Regions from separate parts of the Exiguobacterium sp. NPDC077395 genome, predicted to be linked through region 2. Evidence: a T-box and tRNA genes for the amino acid it is inferred to sense, from the RefSeq annotation. Region 2 holds a T-box; the other holds one or more tRNA genes.
What was found. A T-box is a leader RNA that pairs with one kind of tRNA and senses whether it is charged. The one in region 2 lies ahead of ileS (isoleucine--tRNA ligase), so its partner is inferred to be a tRNA-Ile.
Positions count from the first base shown of each region.

Region 1: it has a tRNA-Ile gene. The T-box ahead of ileS (isoleucine--tRNA ligase) is inferred to sense a tRNA for this amino acid. The anticodon was not compared.

Region 1 is NZ_JBNNHU010000001.1:974,244-981,156, forward strand. Features, by position in the region: gene ACQKD4_RS04930 (hypothetical protein) at 1-409, opposite strand, end outside; gene ACQKD4_RS04935 (Na/Pi cotransporter family protein) at 590-2,233, shown strand; tRNA gene ACQKD4_RS04940 (tRNA-Met) at 2,341-2,414, shown strand; tRNA gene ACQKD4_RS04945 (tRNA-Ile) at 2,422-2,495, shown strand; gene ACQKD4_RS04950 (alpha-amylase) at 2,609-4,081, shown strand; gene ACQKD4_RS04955 (superoxide dismutase) at 4,167-4,775, shown strand; gene ACQKD4_RS04960 (peptidoglycan D,D-transpeptidase FtsI family protein) at 4,932-6,913, shown strand, end outside.
Region 2 is NZ_JBNNHU010000001.1:1,615,910-1,622,822, forward strand. Features, by position in the region: gene ACQKD4_RS08310 (RluA family pseudouridine synthase) at 1-502, opposite strand, end outside; gene lspA (signal peptidase II) at 502-975, opposite strand; gene ileS (isoleucine--tRNA ligase) at 1,033-3,759, opposite strand; T-box leader at 3,813-4,032, opposite strand; gene ACQKD4_RS08325 (DivIVA domain-containing protein) at 4,036-4,584, opposite strand; gene ACQKD4_RS08330 (RNA-binding protein) at 4,604-5,374, opposite strand; gene ACQKD4_RS08335 (YggT family protein) at 5,378-5,647, opposite strand; gene ACQKD4_RS08340 (cell division protein SepF) at 5,652-6,122, opposite strand; gene ACQKD4_RS08345 (YggS family pyridoxal phosphate-dependent enzyme) at 6,146-6,799, opposite strand; gene pgeF (peptidoglycan editing factor PgeF) at 6,796-6,913, opposite strand, start outside.

The DNA.
Region 1 (6,913 bases), 640 kb from region 2:
AGGTGATATATCCAAGTCCAATCACAAAGCCAATCGAAATCAATGAAGAGTTCATGTGATACAAAATCACTAATAAAATTGTTGGTACAAGTGTCATCGACACTGCGTATGGCCAAGCTTGGCGGTAAGCCCACATGTTTTTGGAATAGACTCTTGTAAATAATTGAACATATAAAGCCATGAAAGCGACCCAGATTAAATAGAAAAAGAAGATGGCGAATCCGTGTAAGAAGAGCCACATTGGAATGAAAAAGTCAGGACGAATCACAATAAAGTCCAAGACGGTAATGAGTAACGTCAACACAAAAGTGGCTCCCATATAGGCGTGAAGTGGAGCGAGGCGGAGACGGAGGGCTCGTTTTGACGGCACTACGCTCGTTCGAATAAATGTAAAAATGGTGGACAACATGCTAAAAACTCCAATCTGTTATATTACAACATTCATAAAATCATTAAAATTAGTACAGTGTTTTAATAAAACTTTTACATAAAACGTGTTTACATGAAGATGCCGATGAAGGCATAATGAGTAGGGCATTAAAAACCAAGCAAATCCAACCAATTCTTAATTAAAAGGAGTACAAAAATCGTGGAATACAATTTGCAAGAAATGTTATTCATGTTTTTTGGAGGTCTAGGGATCTTCCTCTTCGGAATCAAATCGATGGGAGACGGACTCCAAAAGTCTGCAGGGAATCGCCTGCGCGACATCCTAGATAAGTATACAACGAATCCATTCCTTGGTGTACTCGCCGGGATTATCGTTACTGTATTGATTCAATCTTCTTCAGGTACAACCGTTATTACGGTCGGACTTGTTAGCGCCGGCTTCATGACACTCCGTCAAGCAATCGGGGTCATCATGGGGGCAAACATCGGTACAACGGTGACGGCATTTATCATCGGATTCGATGTCGGTGAGTATTCACTCCCGATGATTGCAATCGGTGCAGTCTTACTCTTCTTCTTTAAGAAAGAGCGTTACCAACATCTTGGACAAGTCATCTTTGGACTTGGTGCATTGTTCTACGGTCTTGAGTTGATGGGAGACGGCATGCGTCCGCTCCGCTCAAGTGAGTATTTCATCGACTTGACGCAATCAATGAGTGACAATCCGTTCCTCGGTGTCATCGTCGGTACAGTATTTACAGTTATCGTCCAGTCATCTTCTGCAACAATCGGAATTTTACAAGAACTCTATGCAGGTGGTTCAATCGACTTGGATGCCGCTCTTCCAGTATTGTTTGGTGACAACATTGGTACGACAATCACTGCCATTTTAGCATCAATCGGTGCATCGGTTGCCGCACGTCGCGCAGCTGCAGCACACGTTATCTTTAACTTAATCGGAACGACAATCTTCATGATCTTGTTGATTCCGTTCACAAACTATATTTATTGGATTACAGACTTCTTGGCAATTGAAGACAAGATGCAAATTGCATTTGCTCACGGAACGTTTAACGTCGTCAACACATTCGTCCAATTCTGGTTCATTGGAACGATTGCTTGGATCGTGACGAAATTGGTTCCTGGTGAGGATTCAATCGTCGATACGAAAGCACAGCACTTGGACCCAATCTTCATTCAGCAATCTCCTTCGATTGCAGTAGAACAAGCGAAGTACGAAGTCATCCGCATGGGAGATTTCGCAAAACTTGGTCTCGACGAAGCGCGCAACTATTTGACAACAGGAGATAAGAAGCACTCTGAAAAGTCTGCGCATATCGAAGAAGCGTTAAACTCGTTGAATGCGAAAATTACAGATTACCTCGTTAAATTGGCTGCGGTTGATTTGACTGAGCAAGAATCACAAGAGCACAAGACGCTCATGCATGCAATCAACGACATCGAACGTATCGGTGACCACGTTGAAAACATCATTGAGTTGATTGACTATAAGACTGCTACGAAAGTGACACTTTCAGCAGATGCTCAAAAAGAATTGACTGAAATGTATGACCTCACACGCGAAACGTTAGAGAAATCACTTCAGACGTTAGCGAGCGGTGACATGGTCGAAGCACGTAAAGTCATCGAAATGGAAGCGAAACTCGACATGCTCGAGCGTCAATTCCGTAAAAACCACGTTGTTCGTTTGAACACGGGTGCTTGTGATGGACAAGCAGGTATGTTCTTCGTCGACATGCTCTCAAACCTTGAGCGCATCGGTGACCATGCTATGAACATCACGGAAATCACACTCGAAGATGCAAACGAAGTGACGGTATAAAGATGAGGCACTCCAACTACGTGTTGGAGTGCTTTTCTTTTCAATGGAAAGGAATTTCCCTTGACAGTATGGAGCATATTCAGTATATTATTACTGTATAACAACATGGCGGTGTAGCTCAGCTGGCTAGAGCGTACGGTTCATACCCGTGAGGTCGTGGGTTCGACTCCCTCCGCCGCTACTTATAAGGACCCTTAGCTCAGCTGGTTAGAGCAGACGGCTCATAACCGTCCGGTCGTAGGTTCAAGTCCTACAGGGTCCATTTTAAACAACTTTCATTTTGTGAAAGTTGTTTTTTTGTTTTCAATCTAAAATTCGTGGGTAAATAGTCGTTAGCATTTTGTTTTTTGAAAAATATGAAATGAGGCGGACAAAATGGAACGAAATCACACCATGATGCAGTTTTTTGAATGGCATGTCGAAGCGGATCAAAAACATTGGAAGCGGTTAAAAGAGAGAGCGGAAGATTTAAATAAAGCTGGGATTACGGCGCTTTGGTTACCACCTGTTACAAAAGGTCAAAGTGGTGAGGATACGGGTTACGGGATTTATGATTTATATGATTTAGGTGAGTTCGATCAAAAAGGGTCGATTGCCACGAAATACGGAACGAAAAAAGAGCTTCTTGAAGCGACAGCCTATTGTCAGCAAGAACTCGGGATGCAGATTTATATGGATGTCGTCATGAATCATAAAGCAGGAGCAGATGCGACCGAGAAGTTCGAGGTGCTCGAAGTGGACCCGAACGATCGTACGAAAGTTCTTTCAGAAGAACCTTTTGAAATCGAAGGATGGACTAAGTTTGATTATGAAGCTCGTGATGGAAAGTATTCTACATTCAAATGGGACTTCACACATTTTAATGGAACGGATTATGATGCGGCGACAGACCGTTCTGGCATCTTCTTTATAGTTGGAGAGAATAAAAGATGGAACGACAATGTTGACGATGAATTTGGTGTCTATGACTATTTGATGTTCGCAAACATCGATTATCATCACCCTGAAGTTCGGGAAGAAGTGTTGAACTGGGGTAAATGGTTCATTGAGGAAACGAAATGTGACGGCTTCCGATTGGATGCAATCAAACATATCAACTATGATTTCGTGAAAGAGTTCAGTCAAACGATGCGGGAAGAGAAAGGCGATCAATTCTATTTCGTCGGAGAGTTTTGGAAGTCTGATTTGGACGCATGCCGTGAATTCCTCGATAACATCGATTACCACGTCGATTTATTCGATGTTCCGCTCCACTATAAATTACATCAGGCGTCAGAAGAAGGGGCCGCATTCGATATGCGTACCATTTTTGATGATACGCTCGTTCAGTCACACCCGCTCCATTCAGTGACGTTTGTAGACAATCACGATTCGCAACCGGAAGAGGCACTCGAGTCGTGGGTAAAAGATTGGTTCAAGCAAATCGCATACGGTCTCGTCTTGCTTCGTAAAGATGGCTATCCATGTGTCTTCTACGGGGATTACTACGGCATCGACGGACCTCACCCGACTGATGGGATGAAGCTCGCCATTGACACGCTTCTTTATGCTCGTCGGGAAAAGGCTTATGGGGAACAGGATGATTACTTTGATGATGCAAACGTTATCGGCTGGGTACGCAAAGGTGTGGAGGAGATCGAGCGTTCAGGATGTGCCGTTCTCATCTCAACTTCAGATGAAGCTGAAAAGAAAATGTTTGTCGGGGAAGAGCGAGCTGGCGAAACATGGGTCGACTTGACGAATACACGTGAAGATAAAATTGAGATTGATGATGAAGGATTTGGGGTATTTAAAGTGGCGGCGGGATCTATTTCAGTCTGGGCGTTACCAGAAGAAGATGTAGAGTGAAGCATTACAATTGAGTCGACCGTCACAAATCTGTTACATTTATAACGAACGTTGTTCAAAACACTTTTTAAGGGGGATTTTAGTAATGGCTAAATTTGAATTACCACAACTTGATTACGCATATGATGCACTCGAACCACACATTGACGCACGCACGATGGAAATCCACCACACGAAACACCACAACACTTACGTCACAAACGTAAACAATGCACTCGAAGGAAAAGACGTGGAGTACTCTTCACTCGAAGACTTGCTTCAAAAAATCGATTCGCTTCCTGCTGACATTCAAACTGCTGTCCGTAACAATGGTGGCGGCCACTGGAACCACTCGTTCTTCTGGAAACTCTTGAAGAAAAACGAGAACGGGACTCCTTCAGGCGATCTCGCTGCTGCAATCGACGAGTCGTTCGGTAGCTTTGATGCATTCAAAGACGAGTTTACAAAAGCTGCAACTACTCGTTTCGGTTCAGGATGGGCATGGCTCGTCGTGAAGAACGGCAAACTCGAAGTGACATCTACACCAAACCAAGATTCACCGATCATGGAAGGCGTTACGCCAATCCTCGGACTTGACGTTTGGGAGCACGCTTACTACTTGAACTATCAAAACCGTCGTCCTGACTACATCAATGCATTCTTCCACGTCATCGACTGGGATTATGTTGCGAAATTGTACGCTGACGCAAAATAAGTCGTTTGTCCCGAGATTCTTCATAGAGTCTCGGGTTTTTTTGTGTCTTTCATTAATTTGTAAACAAATTATGATATAGTGAAAAACGGACAAAATAGTAGATGACCGTGTACGCTATACTATAGAAGGAATCGATTGTGGAAGGAGATAACGGACTTGGCAAAAAATCGTGTGAAAGTGCCGAAGAAACGGCGAAACCACTTACCGTTACGTTTAAATTTGTTATTTTTCATCGTCTTCGTTCTATTTGCGACCTTAATCTTTCGATTAGGCGTCGTTCAAATCGTGAATGGGGAATTGATTGCACGTGAAGTACAAAAAACTGAGTCAAGTAAGATTAAATACGAGGTACCGCGAGGGAAGATTTATGACCGTAACGGTCAAGTGCTCGCGGATACGATTTCAAACTACTCGATCATGTACCGTCGTTCGCAGGTGACGAAAGCGGATGAACGCTTAGATGTCGCCAAAAAGTTGTCGGAAATCGTCGATATTCCGAAAGAAGATCGCAAAATGACGGAACGTGACCGTAAAGATTACTGGATTGCAACAAATCCAGAACTCGCACAAGAACGTACACAAGCATTGTTGGAGGAGTTACCGGAAGATGAGCGGGCTGCCTTGTCCAACCAAGATGTAGACCGGCTCCTACTCGACTCCATCACAGAAGAAGAGATCACGTTCGATGATGCGACAGAAGAAATCATCGCAATCAAACATAATATGGAGAGCGGCTATGCGCTCGACCCACAAGTCATCAAAATCGGCGCAAGCCCGAAAGAGATGGCGGTCATTGAAGAAAACTTAGAAATGTTGCCAGGCGTGAGCGTCGAACCATACTATCAACGGGACTATCCGTTCGATGAGACGTTCAAGAGTTTCCTAGGAAGCTATCGTCAAATCCCGGCCGAACAACGAGCTTCTTATCAGGCGAAAGGGTATGGATTGAACGACCGTGTCGGGACGTCCTACTTGGAGCAACAATATGAAGATGTCCTTCGCGGGACGCCTGCATACGATGTCTTCACGACGTATAAAGGTGAACCGGTCGGGGAACCGACTCGCGTGAGCGGGAACCCGGGTAAAGATATTGTGTTGTCGACTGACATCGAATTCCAAAAAGAAGTCGACGAGATTTTGAAAAAAGCGATTCGTGCAGGACGTTCGGGAAGTCCTCATTTCGACCGAGCGTTTGCTGTTGTCATGAACCCGCAGACGGGTGAACTCCTCGCCTTGTCAGGTCAGGAGCTTGATTTAGAGACAAACGAATTCAAAGATGTCTCGACAGGTACTGTGCTCCGTGCCAGCCAAATCGGTTCAACCATCAAAGGGGCGACGGTCGCTTATGGATTCGAAGAAGGTGTCGTCGAGCCAGGAGAATATATTTATGACGCACCGATTCGAATCGGATCGTCGACCAAAGCCTCTTACCGTAATATGGGGAACATTAACGATTTAGATGCACTTGCGATGTCATCAAACATTTATATGTTCCAAATCGCGTTACGTTTGGCTGACTATTATTCGACCGGACAAATTGTCGGGGAAAACGTCACACAGGCATTTGAAACGATGGAACATTACTATAAACAGTTCGGACTCGGAATCGAGACGGGAATTGATTTACCGTTCGAGTCGATCGGATTCCGTAGCGTTCCCGACCGTGTCACGCTCCTCATGGATATGTCGATCGGACAGTATATCTCGTACACGCCGATTCAATTGGCACAATATACGTCTACCTTAGCGAATGGCGGTTATCGCATTCAGCCACATTTACTAAAAGAAATTATTGAGCCAGGTTCGCTCGATGAAAATAAGAAACAAGTCGTCAGCACGTTCCAACCGAACGCGTTAAATAAAGTCGATATTCAAGACGAGTATATTGAGCGGGTTCGTGAAGGATATCGTCAAGGGGTTGAATCTTCATCTGGTTCATCTCGGATTTTGCAACAGACCGGGATGACTGCGGCCGGTAAGACAGGAACGGCACAGGCAATTGCTGAAGGTGCAGACGGTCAGGCGAAACGTAATGCAAAAGGGGAACCAATAAAGACGCTTAACTCGAACCACGTAGGTTGGGCGCCATTTGATGATCCTGAAATCGCATGGGCAATTATCATGCCTGGACTTGAGGC
Region 2 (6,913 bases):
CGATATATTCACGCTTGATCGTCTTGTCTTTCAATTGACTCGCAAGTGATTCATGAGCCAAGTCATTTTTAGCGACCATGAGAAGTCCCGTCGTATCTTTGTCGATTCGATGCACGATTCCAGGGCGCTTGACGCCATTGATGCCTGAAAGGTCATCACAATGTCCGAGAAGTGCATTGACGAGCGTTCCAGACGTGTGACCGGCAGCAGGATGAACGACCATCCCACGTGCTTTATTGACGACAATCATATCTTCATCTTCATATACGATTTCAAGCGGAATGTGTTCAGGTAACACTTCGAGTTCCACCGCTTCCGGGACGTTCACTTCGATTTCATCGCCCACTTGGAGCTTATAGTTTGGTTTGACGGCACTGCCATTGACGAGAAGTGCCCCTGTCTTAATCCATTCTTGTACTTGTGAGCGTGACCATTCGCCACGGTCGCTCACCCACTTGTCGATCCTTGCCTTTTCATCGGCGACAAAAGTATAGGATTCCATTACGATTGTCCCCTTTCTTTGTGTAATTTTTCTTCAAATAAAATCCCGATGACCATCAAGATGACACCAAACGTGAGTGCCATATCGGCCACGTTAAAAATCGGGAAGTTGTAGCCAAACGGATACGTATCAACAAAATCGACGACTTCACCGCGGAACAGTCGATCGATAAAGTTACCGATCGCACCGGCCAGGAGCAGTCCAACACTGTATCCGAGAAGCTGATACCCGTTCACTTCTTTATGCAGGAAGTAAACAAGGCCCGCAACGACGAGAATCGTGATGATGAAGAAGAACACCATCTGTCCTTCTAACATCCCCCAAGCCGCTCCTTTATTGCGATAAGAGGTCCAGTATAACAAGTTCGGGATGACTTCAATCGATTGACCGATTGTCATCGTCTGAACGACCACCCATTTGGTGAGTTGATCGAGCAGAATCAAGATGACGGCCAATCCGTAATATCGTTTCATATGCGTCTCCTTTCAAGCCGTTAAGAAACCGGAGTGGGGACGCCACTCCGGTTCGTCTTAACCGATTACTGATGCACAGCGTGGGCAAAGCTCAGGATGCTCTTCGTTTTGTCCAAGCTCTGTCGAGTATGTCCAACAACGTGCACAAGCGGCACCATCTGCTTTCTTGACTGTGATTTTCGTCGTCGCATAATCGACGTCTGCCGTCTCAGCCCATTCTACTTGTGATACTTGAAGCAACTGACTGACGTTATCGATTGTTTCCAATAACGCCGCAGTCTCTGCTTTCGGTGCGAGAATCAATTTCGCCTCGAGCGGTTTCCCGATCAATTTCTCGCCACGTGCGATTTCGATCGCTTTGAGGACATCGTCACGGAAGACGAGGAATTTCGACCATTTCTCAAGCAACGCTTGCTCGTCAGCAGTCAATGCATCCACTTCTTCTAGATCCGTCAAGAAGATGCTTGCTTCCGACTTTCCAGGAACCTCTTTCCACGCCTCATCGGCAGTGTGTGGAAGGACTGGAGCCAAGAGCTTCGTCAAAAGGACGACCGCATCGTACATGACCGTTTGAACGGCACGACGGCGGAGATCGTCTTCACGCTCGATATAAAGGATATCTTTTGTAAAGTCGAGATAGAACGATGACAACTCGTTAACGCAGAAGTTATGAACGAGATGATACACCGCCATGAAGTCAAACGTGTCATACGCTTTGACCACTTTTGCTTGGAGTTGTTTCAGTTTCGTTGCCATGAAGCGATCTGCCTCTGGCATGTCGTTGAATGCGACACGCATCGACGGATTAAATCCGTTCAAGTTTCCAAGAAGGAAACGAATCGTGTTACGCATCTTACGGTATACTTCTGACACTTGTTTAAAGTTGTCGTGTGAAGCGCGAACGTCAGACTGATAGTCGACCGACGCGACCCAAAGACGAACGATTTCAGCACCATATTGCTTCACGAGGTCGTTTGGCGCAATCGTGTTACCGAGTGATTTCGACATCTTACGTCCATCACCGTCAAGAACGAAACCGTGGCTCAAGACGTTTCGGTATGGCGCTTTGCCCGTCGTCGCAACAGCTGTTGAGAGTGACGAGTTGAACCAACCGCGGTATTGGTCAGATCCTTCAAGATAAAGGTCAGCCGGGCGACGTAGGTTTTCACGTTCCTCTAATACACCAGCGTGTGAAGAACCTGAATCGAACCAGACGTCCATGATGTCGAGTTCTTTACGGAATTCGCCGTTCGGGCTGTTCGGATGCGTGAATCCTTCAGGAAGAAGGTCTTTTGCTTCACGCTCATACCAGACGTTCGAGCCGTGCTCACGGAATAAGTTTGCGACGTGGTCGATCGTCTCGTTCGTGATGATTTCCGTTCCATCCTCTGCATAGAAGATTGGGATCGGCACGCCCCATGCACGTTGACGACTGATGACCCAATCTCCACGGTCACGGACCATGTTGTAAAGACGTGTCATTCCCCATTCCGGAACCCAGTTCACTTCTTCGATTTCACGGAGCATATCTTCACGGAAATCTTTGATGGAAGCGAACCATTGCGGTGTCGCACGGAAGATGACCGGTTTTTTCGTACGCCAGTCATGCGGGTACGAGTGTTTGATGAACTTCAAGTTGAGCAAGTAGCCGTTCTCTTCAAGTTTCATCCCGATTTGTTTGTTCGCATCTTCATAGAACAACCCTTCGAAACCAGGCGCTTCTGCCGTCATGTAACCACGGTCATCGACCGGGCAAAGGACATCCAAGCCGTAAGCCTGTCCGACACGATAGTCATCTTCCCCGTGCCCTGGTGCTGTATGGACGAGTCCAGTCGCATCCGCTGTGACGTGGTCGCCGAGCATGACGAGTGATGTGCGGTCATACAACGGATGTTGAGCCGTCATATATTCAAAGTCGCGACCGTTCCATGAACCGCTCACAGTGTAATCAGTCCAGCCGAGCGCAGTCGTCACTTCTTCAACGAGCGTCTCTGCGACGATATAGCCTTTTCCTTCGTGTTCGATGCGCGTGTACGTCAATTCATCACTCACTGCGATTCCGAGGTTCGCCGGGATTGTCCAAGGCGTCGTCGTCCAGATGACGAAATGATCGTCAGACGTCAATGTGTCTTTTCCGTCTACGACGCGGAATGCCACGTAGATGGCTGGTGATTTTTTATCGTAATATTCGATTTCCGCTTCTGCGAGTGCAGACTCCGAAGACGGCGACCAGTAGACTGGTTTCTTCCCTTTGTAGATGTATCCTTTTTCAGCCATCGTCCCGAACAAGCGGATTTGTGCCGCCTCATATTCCGGAAGGAGCGTGATGTATGGATTTTCAAAGTCTGCAAGAAGACCGAGACGTTTGAACTGTTCACGTTGTGAGTTCACTTGTTCCATCGCATATTCTGCACACTTTTCACGGAATTCAGCGACCGTCATTTCTTTACGGTTGACGCCAGCTTTTTGAAGGGCGTTCTCGATTGGAAGACCGTGCGTATCCCAACCTGGAATCATTGGAGACTGGTATCCGTTCATCCCTTTGAAACGGACGATGATGTCTTTTAAGACTTTGTTCATCGCATGTCCCATGTGGATGTCGCCGTTCGCATATGGAGGACCATCATGTAAGATGTATTGTGGTTTCCCTGCATTTTTTTCTTGCACCTTGTTGTAAAGGTCCATGTCTTCCCATTCTGTTTGCATCGCTGGTTCGCGTTTTGGTAAATTCCCACGCATTGCGAATTCTGTGTTTGGCATTAATAGCGTGTCTTTGTAGTTCATCGAAACTCCTCCATCAACATTTTTTAGAAAACAAAAAAAACCAACCCATCCCTGATAGGGACGAGTTGGTTGACTCGCGGTACCACCCTACTAGTCTCACGTTCGTGAGACCGCTCTCGGTAACCGATAACGAGGTCAGGCGGTCACGCTTACTCTGGTTCAGCGTGACGACTCATAGGGGATACCGATTCGAGTCTTTCTCTTAGGCTCTCACCGTCCCTAAGTCGCTTCGTAGGTATGACTCGATCGACGCGTCCTACTCAACGTGTTGATCATTTATCCATGTTGTTCTTCATTCTGTGTGACTTCGTGGTCATTATACGCAAGTTCTGATCTATCGTCAAGAACCGTCTGCACAGGCGGCTCCCCGACAATCGTCTCCCACTCGGTGCTGTTTAAGAGCTCCATTTGGGCGTCGACGAGGACACGGAAACGTGTGCGATACAACTCGACTTTTTTGAGCATTTGAACGACTTCACGTTCTGCAAGTTGCTCTTTACGTGCCGCTTCTTCTTCACGAGCGTACGCTTCACGTTCCGCTTGTTTCAAGATGAGACTCGCTTCTTTTTGCGCGTTGTTCTTCACTTCTTCCGCTGCTTCCTGCGCGACGATGATTGACTTGTTCAATGTATCTTCCATCGAGGAGAAGTAGTCAATGCGAGCTTGCATATCGTTGACAAGTTCTTCATACCGTCGATTCTCACGAATCAATAGTTCAAACTCTTTAATGATTTGATCTAAAAATTCATTGACCTCATCGATGTCGTACCCACGAAAACGGGAAGAGAATTCTTTATTATGAATATCAATCGGTGTCAACGCCATTCGACTTTCCTCCTAAAATTTAACGTATGGTCCCATACTGGATTTTAATCTTTTCACGTTTAGTCGAACCAAGGATCTCCATCATCTTAATACGACCGTATCCACGGACGGATAAAAGATCATCTGGTTCAAGCATAAAGCTCGGATCTTCAATGACTTTATGATTCACTTTGCAGTCACCATGTTTCACAAGCGCCTGAGCTTTCTGACGAGATATGTTGAGTACCTCGCTCACAACCGTATCAAATCGTAAAGAGGACACGATGCCGAAACCTTCGATCCACTCTGTTTTCGGAACGACGAGTATGTCATCCTTCGCAACAGAGGAGATGCGAACTTTCGCTTTTCCGACACGCTCCAAGTTCATTTCGATGAACCCGACGGCTTCGCGGGTCGTAGCAAACTGGACGATTTCCTCTTCCAGGACGACGTCCCCAAACTTTTGACGCTTTAATCCAGCATTCAGTAAAGTTCCAGTCACTTGTCGATGTGTCAGGTCAACAAATTTTGTCGGATATTCAATACGACGAATCTCAATTTCAAAATCATCGGTATTCAGCTCATAATACTCTGGCGCCAAAATCAGCCGACGTCGTTCAGCTCCTTCAAACCCGCCATCGTCGTGAATGACGAGCTGTTTACCGACAAGCTGTTTGACGATTTGCTGTTCGCGAGGGTCTAAAAAGTCCGTCAACTTCAATACATAGCTGTTCTCGACTTGTTGTACCCAATCCAACACTTGTTCAACGAACGCCCGTTCACTTGGTCGGTAGTGATCATAAACGCTCATACATCACCCGAAAATGGCAGCGATACCGGCTTGTGCCATCCGAAGCACGAACAATGCGACGATTGGAGAGATATCGAGCATGCCACCGATTGGTGGGATAATCCGTCGGAACGGTGCTAAAAATGGTTCACATAAAAACGATAAAATTTGTCCGAACATGGATTCACGTGCGTTCGGGAACCATGATAATAAGATATAGCCGATCAGGACCCAACTATAAATACCAAGCAAAGTACTTAACGTATTGCCTAAGGCAGGGATTACGTTTTCCATTCAGTTACCACCCTTTACTGTGAAGTTCATCCTCCGAAATCAAGTTTGAGATTGAACCAGTCAATTCGACATTGTTCGGAGTACACAGAATCGTGTTATGTCCAATCGAAGTCATCGATCCTTCTAGCGCATATACGACACCAGAAAGGAAGTTGACGACTTGACGTGATTGCTCTTTTGACATGCGCTGAAGATTGACGATGACAGCACGGTTTTCTTTCAATTGATCGCTAATATCTTGCGCTTCAGCGAATACACGTGGTTCAGCCAATACGACTTTCGAGCGTTCTTTCTTCTTCGTATTCAATGCCACGAGATTATTTGCTGATTTTGGGCGATCTTCTTGTCTCACGACCGCTGTTTCAGTTGAAGAAGTTGTTGATGTGTTTGCGACGGCAAACTCTTCTTCTTCGTATGTGCTGTTCGGATCTTCCTCGAGTCCAAAGAAATCTTTCATTTTGTTTTTGATTGACATAACGGATTCCTCCTTAAGATATATTATTGCACAAGTACGGTACCAATACGAACAAACGATGCGCCTTCTTCAATCGCGATTGGATAATCGTTTGACATCCCCATCGATAGCTCCGTGCAAGGGGCGTGTTCAAACCCTTTTGCGGTCACTTCATCACGTAATCGACGTAAACGACCGAACGTCTCACGAAGGACTGACTCTTCTTCCGTGAACGGTGCCATCGTCATCAACCCGATGATTCGAATATGAGGATACTGTTTACAGTTCTTGATGAAAGGCATAACTTCCTCTATTTCAAGACCATGTTTTGAATCTTCTCCTGACGTATTCACTTGAACAAAGCAATCAATCGTCTCGCTCGCTCGTTTATCGATCTCTGCAGCGAGTGATAAACGGTCCAATGAGTGAATAGCTGCCACGTGATCGATGATTTGTCTCACTTTACGTGTCTGCAACGTGCCGATGAAGTGAAACTTTGCGTCTTCTGGCATGCCGTTCACTTTCTCAAGTAAGGAATCTGGACGATTTTCACCGAAGTCACGAATTCCTTCCGCGTAGAGAGCATTGGCCACATCTACGCCTACCGACTTCGTGACGGCAATCAAAGTAGGCTCCACATCTTGAACGTGAGCTGCCATGATGGATTGAACTTGTTTTACGTTATCTGAAATACTCACAATTTACGCTCCTTGACGATGACTGCCGCAAATCGACGTTTCGTTTCTCCGTCTCGATATGAGAAAAACGGAGTATTTGCGCCAGTCGATAAATTCGATTGCATGACGGACGTG